Regions from separate parts of the Pseudomonas sp. GW-45 genome, predicted to be linked through region 2. Evidence: predicted binding sites of a transcription regulator. Region 2 holds the regulator's gene; the other holds the start of a gene.
What was found. Region 2 encodes sigma-54, which starts transcription at its own class of promoters, with help from an activator protein. Its sites were predicted from a motif close to ANTGGCATNNANNTTGCTNT; they were not measured.

Region 1: the regulator sigma-54 is predicted to act here: its motif matches at 1,958-1,977, upstream of AC1XYH_RS02545 (pilin).

Annotation. Positions count from the first base shown of each region.
Region 1 covers NZ_CM167674.1:563,531-566,943, reverse strand. The annotation lists gene AC1XYH_RS02550 (wax ester/triacylglycerol synthase family O-acyltransferase) at 1-736, opposite strand, end outside; gene AC1XYH_RS02545 (pilin) at 1,502-1,912, opposite strand; gene pilB (type IV-A pilus assembly ATPase PilB) at 2,192-3,413, shown strand, end outside.
Region 2 covers NZ_CM167674.1:2,765,966-2,769,378, forward strand. The annotation lists gene lptA (lipopolysaccharide transport periplasmic protein LptA) at 1-55, shown strand, start outside; gene lptB (LPS export ABC transporter ATP-binding protein) at 52-777, shown strand; gene AC1XYH_RS12785 (RNA polymerase factor sigma-54) at 871-2,373, shown strand; gene hpf (ribosome hibernation-promoting factor, HPF/YfiA family) at 2,452-2,760, shown strand; gene ptsN (PTS IIA-like nitrogen regulatory protein PtsN) at 2,782-3,237, shown strand; gene rapZ (RNase adapter RapZ) at 3,243-3,413, shown strand, end outside.

The sequences.
Region 1 (3,413 bases), 1.8 Mb from region 2:
AACGATGGGGCGATATCTGTACATTGAAGACCGTTTTGGGCACCCGGGTCTGCTCCGGCTTGGCCTCATCACGCAAGCGGCGCGCGAGCTCCAACCCTTTGCGCCCAACCGTCAGGCTAGCCTTCATACTGCGCAACGTCTGGCTCATCATCCGGGGCGTCGTGCGCGCCCACATTTCCAGACGCGTAGGCGCGCGCTCGGCAACCTCTACGCGGTCGCGGCGGCCGTACTCGTGCTCAGCGGTATCCTCCATCATCGCCGTGGTCAACTCAAGGCTGGCTTTGCCGTCCACATAGGCATGGTGAAAGCGGATGAGTACCGCAAAGCTGTTGGGCGGAATGCCCTCTACATTGTTAACGCCCTCAATGATGTAAATCTCCCAAGGCGCGCGCTCCATATCGACGCTGCGGGACATGGTCCGTGCAGTGAAGATGCACAGCTGCCGCCAATCTCCTGGCTGCGGCAAACCCACGTGACGCACGTGGTACTCAAGATCAAAGTTCTCATCATCCAGCCAGTAAGGGTCGTCCAACTGAAAAGGTGCATGCTCTAATCGGCGGCGAAAAAAAGACGTGGTGTTAAGCCGATCAGAAATGTACTGCAGGATTTCCTTATGTCGCACCACCCCGCCCGGCGCACTGCTCTGATCACAAAGCCAAAGACTGCCAATCATCATGGGTTGATTGGGCGCCTCAAAATAGAAAAACTGAGAATCCATCGGAGTGAGCTGTTTCATTATAGAAGTCCTCGTACCGGATAGGTGTATTCGATTCATCGCCAAGCATCGCCCTTAGGCGACCGACAGGCCTTAATTCAAGTCAAGCAGTTAAGCCAGAAATGTAAAACGCACCAAACAACAGCCATCTTCATAAAACGATGTGATTTGAGGCTGACAAGGATAATGCAATTTTGTGACCAATTGGTCACAAAGCTTTGAATACTCGCAGCGGCTCACAAAAAAAGAGTGATGCGGCGCCTAGCTAGAGGCGTAGAGGCCAGCAGTAAAGCGACACATTTATAAATTGAGCGGAACCCAAACTTGGCGAAGGCACCAAAAAGGTGCAAATCTGCGGTTGACTGAAAGATTACCTCGATATGAGTCCGCGACTGATGACCTCACATGCTTGGCACCAGCAGCTCGGAAGCACACCAGAGTCACACCAATCTCCCTGCCGAAGTCTTTTCTCAAAGCAGCTGAGAGCTGAGCTAATAGAAAACATGAACGAAACAACGCTCAGCGTTCTTGCTTTGGAGAACGGTAAGTTCAAGGGTGAAATTGAAAGGCTGGCAAGACAACCGGCGCGAATCGGCAAAGCAGGTCGGCCAGACATTCAATGAACAATGTTCATATGGCCCCGGTCAGGCGTGAAGACCCGTTACCAGGAAAGCAGAAACAACAATCCCCGGCGAGCCGGGGATTGTTGTTAAAACACGAAGCGAATAACTGAGATCAAAAAAATTGCTCATCTGACCCAAATTATTCCCTAACGCTGTTTACCTGTTAGCGGCACTCTGCGGGGACGTAATTTGGCGTGGTACTGGTGCAAGCCCAAGTAACCGGGTTTACGCCGCCACCAGCAGGCGTAAGAGTCATCTGAGCCGACCCTGCAGTAGCATTCATAGTAACTGCCAAAGTCCCGGTGGTGCATGTGAAAGTATCCACATTGGTACCGGCAGTATTCAGGTTAACACCGTCGCAAGCTGCAGCAGTACCGAGCGTAGCAGGATCATTTGCTATATTTTCAGAAACAGTAGCCTTTGCGCCGCTCATCAGAGATAAGCCTTCAGTCACCCTTGCGCGGATGGTGTAATCTTGATAAGCAGGCAACGCAATCGCAGCCAAAATACCAATAATCGCAACCACGATCATCAGTTCGATAAGGGTAAAACCCTTTTGTACTTGAGCTTTCATGTAGTTCTCCATTGTATGTGAGCTAGCCCTATGGCTGATCGAAACCAAGCAAATAACAGGCCAATACTGGGAAACCCTAAAATCCAGCCCTACCTGAACTCTGTTACTCACTTGCATAATCACTAAGCGCCTTCAGGCGTCCAATAGTGACGCTTTTTGTCACTCATCTATCACTGTCCCCAAAGTAAGCCCCAGCCCTTACTTTGCCGTGCAAGCCAACCGCAACCTATACTATAGTGCCGTCTAAATTCGCTTTTTGTTTCAGAGATTCGCTTAGCCATGGAAAACCCTGCCCTTTCTGGACTGGCCCGACGCATAGTGCAAGATCAACTGCTTGATGCTGCAACCGCAGCGAAAGCCAGCCAGCAAGCTAGTCAGGACAAAATCCCCTTCATTACCCACTTGGTGCAGAAAAAGCTGGCAAGCGCCCGCGACCTGGCGATGGTGTGCGCGGAAGAGTTTGGTTACCCCTACTTTGACCTCTCAGCCATAGACAAAGAGATTCAACCGCAAGACCTGGTCAGCGAGAAGCTGATTCGCCAACATAACGTGATGCCGCTGTTCAAACGCGGCTCGCGGCTCTATTTGGCAATCTCGGACCCTACCAATCAACAAGCGCTCAGCGATATTCAGTTCAATACTGGATTGATGACCGATGCCGTTATTGTTGAAGACGACAAGCTGCACGCTGCAATAGAGAAGTATCTCGACAGCCCAACCGGCGGATTGGGTGATATGGCTGATGCGGATCTGGATAATTTGGATGTTCAGACGGTTACCGACGACGACAAAAAGGACATGGGAAGCGACTCGGACGACGCGCCCATCGTTCGTTTTGTAAACAAGATGCTGTTGGATGCAGTGCGCATGGGATCTTCTGACTTGCACTTTGAGCCTTACGAGAAAACATATCGCGTACGCTTTCGCACCGACGGCATATTGCACGAGGTGGCTAAACCTCCCCAACAGCTGGGTGTGCGCATAGCAGCGCGTTTGAAAGTAATGTCATCCATGGACCTTGCCGAGCGTCGAAAGCCTCAAGATGGCCGTATCAAGCTAAAGATTTCCAAGAACAAAGCCATCGACTTTCGCGTGAACACCTTGCCAACCCTTTGGGGTGAAAAGGTGGTACTGCGTATTCTTGACTCGGAAAGCGCCAAGATGGGTATCGATGCCCTGGGTTATGAGGACAACCAGAAAAAGATGTATATGGCTGCCTTGGAACGACCACAGGGCATGATTCTGGTTACCGGACCTACCGGCTCAGGCAAAACGGTTTCGCTTTATACCGGGCTGAACATCCTTAACACCATGGAGCGCAATATCTCCACAGCGGAAGACCCGGTAGAGATCAACCTGGAAGGCATCAACCAGGTCAACGTTAACCCCAAGCAGGGGCTGGACTTTGCCAAGGCGCTGCGCGCTTTCCTGCGTCAGGATCCGGACATTATCATGGTGGGTGAGATTCGCGACCTGGAAACGGCCGAGATCGCTATCAAGG
Region 2 (3,413 bases):
TGGCAACGCCACTACTGAGAGTGCTGATGGCGAGAGCGAGTCAACGGCGCCATGAGCACATTACAAGCTCGAAATTTGGCCAAAGCCTATAAAGCGCGCCAAGTGGTCAAGGATGTTTCGATTTCGATCAACAGCGGCGAAGTGGTTGGCCTACTCGGACCCAACGGTGCTGGCAAGACCACCTGTTTCTATATGATTGTGGGTCTAGTCAAATCCGATCAGGGCGAAGTACATATCGACAACACTGACATTACCGCCCTGCCCATGCATGGGCGCGCTCGTGAAGGCATCGGATACCTACCGCAGGAAGCGTCCATCTTTCGCAAATTGAGTGTGGCCGACAACATCATGGCCATTCTCGAGACCCGCAAAGACCTTAATGCCGAGGCACGCAAAGGCAAGCTGGAATCACTGATGCGCGAGTTTCATATCCAGCACCTGCGCGACAACCTGGGCATGAGCCTGTCCGGCGGCGAACGTCGTCGGGCCGAAATCGCCCGCGCCCTGGCAACCGACCCTAGCTTTATCCTGCTGGACGAGCCATTCGCCGGCGTTGACCCCATCTCGGTCAGCGACATCAAGCAGATCATCCAACACCTCAAAGATAAAGGCATAGGTGTGCTCATCACCGACCACAACGTGCGCGAGACGCTGGATATCTGTGATAAGGCTTATATCGTCAATGAAGGCACTATCATTGCTGAAGGCGACGCCGAAACCGTTCTGGCTGATCAAACGGTCAAGGATGTCTATCTGGGCCACGCCTTCCGGCTATAAAACAACACTGGTTTCAGGCATGCTACAAGACCACATGAGCCAGAGCTGCCTCGATAACGGTTAGACCAAGCGCACAAGGTAATTCGCCAAATAATGAAACCCACGCTCGTCCTCAAGATGGGGCAGCAGCTGACGATGACACCGCAGCTGCAGCAAGCCATCCGACTGCTACAGCTTTCCAGTCTTGACCTTCAACAGGAGGTGCAAGAAGCGCTGGAAGCCAATCCAATGTTGGAGATGGCCGACGAAGGCGATGACGACTACAGCGCCAGCGATACCGAGAGCAAAGACAGCGACAGCGACCCATCCTCTGTCACCGTCCCCGAACCCGTTACTCTTGATGCCATAGACCAGCACAGCCAGCCTGAAGAAGACGGCAACTGGAACGAGCAAATCCCTAATGAGTTGCCGGTCGACACACAGTGGGATGACGTTTACCAAAGCTCAACCAGCTCCTTGCCCAGCCAGGATGAAGAAGACTGGGACTACACCTCCCGCACTGGCACCGGCGAAACGTTGCAAAGTCACCTGGAATGGCAACTCAATCTGATTCCTATGTCGGAGACCGATTACGAAATTGCCATTGCATTGATTGATGGCATCAACGCCGACGGTTATCTGGAAGAATCACTGGACGACATCCTCGCTTCCCTGCCACCCGAAATGGACGTGGAGATGGATGAGGTGGAAATGGTGCTGCACCGTATCCAGCAGTTCGAGCCGGTCGGCATCGGCGCGCGTGATCTGAGCGAATGTCTGCTGCTGCAGATTCGCCAATTACCCGCCGATACACCCATGCTGGAACAAGCAACACGGGTGGTCCGCGATCATCTTGAACTGCTCGGTAGTCGGGATTTTAGCCAGCTGATGCGCCGCAGCAAGCTTAAGGAAGATCAACTGCGCGATGTGGTTGCATTGATCCAGACACTAAATCCACGTCCTGGCGGCGAAATTGCCTCGGGCGAGCCGGAATACGTTATTCCCGATGTAATCGTGCGCAAGGATAACAATCGCTGGCTGGTTGAACTAAACCAGGAGTCAGTGCCGAAGGTAAGAGTTAACAACCAATATGCCTCCATGGTGCGCCGCGCCGACTCAAGCCAGGACAACACCTACCTGCGCAATAATCTGCAAGAGGCGCGATGGTTTATTAAGAGCCTGCAGAGCCGCAACGAAACGCTGATGAAGGTTGCTACCCAGATCGTTGAGCATCAGCGCGGTTTTCTCGAGCAAGGTGAAGAGGCCATGAAACCTCTAGTGCTGCACGATATCGCTGAAGCCGTTGGTATGCACGAGTCGACCATCTCGCGCGTTACCACCCAGAAATTCATGCACACCCCGCGTGGTATCTTCGAACTCAAGTACTTTTTTTCTAGCCATGTGGGCACAAGCGAGGGCGGAGAATTCTCCTCTACGGCGATCCGCGCACTGATTAAAAAACTGGTTGCAGCAGAAAACCCAAAGAAACCATTGAGCGATAGCAAGATCGCTGGTTTACTGGAAGAACAAGGAATCGAGGTGGCCCGTCGGACCATCGCGAAATACCGCGAATCGCTCAACATAGCACCGTCGAGCGAGCGCAAGAGGCTGGTTTGAGCCTTCAAGAATTAAGCAATGGCACCACCGGGCGGCATCATGCTGCCCTGCAACATCAAGCCAATCAGGAGAAGCCGTATGCAATTGAATATTAGCGGTCATCAACTCGATATCACTGACGCACTGCGTGATCACGTCACTGAAAAAATGGCCCGCCTGGAGCGGCACTTTGACAAAATCACCAACGTCCAGGTAACCCTTGAAGTAGAAAAACTCCGACAGAAAGCTGAAGCCACCCTGCATGTCGCCGGCGGTGAAGTCGTCGCCCTGGCCGAAAGTACCGACATGTACGCGGCGATTGATCAGCTCACCGACAAGCTCGATAGGCAACTGATCAAGCACAAAGAAAAACACATCGATCGCCTGCAGGGCGCCAATGACCGTTAACGCGAACCTCACCGCATACTCATGCAAATAGATCATATATTGACCCCTGACCGCACCTTTTCGGGCGTTCAGGGGGGATCCAAGAAACGTGTGCTGGAATTGATCGGCAAGCTGGTTGCTCAGCACACCAACCTTGATCCAGACGCCATTTATGAAAGCCTTATAGCCCGAGAAAAGCTCGGTTCTACTGGTTTTGGTAATGGCATTGCGATTCCCCATTGCCGCCTGGGCGATTGCCACCAGGCAATTGGCGCACTGCTGCAGCTGGATGGAAAAATCGATTTTGATGCGCTGGACGGCCAGCCCGTGGACCTTATTTTCGTTCTTTTGGTCCCACAGGAAGCAACCGACCAGCACCTGCAGATACTTAAAATGCTGGCAGGCAAACTGGATCAGGCTAGCCTGCGCGAAGCACTGCGCTCAGCACCTGATGCCCAAAGCCTGTATGAAGTAATGGCGGCCGGAGATGGAGGCTGAAACCAATGCGCCTCGTCGTCGTCAGTGGCCGCTCAGGGTCAGGTAAAAGTACCGCACTGCATCTCTTGGAAGACAACGGTTTCTACTGCATTGATAACCTACCGGCAGGCCTGCTACCGGAATTGGCAAGACAGGCCAGCGAAGCCGAGTTGAGCTTGCCGGCGATTGCTATCAGT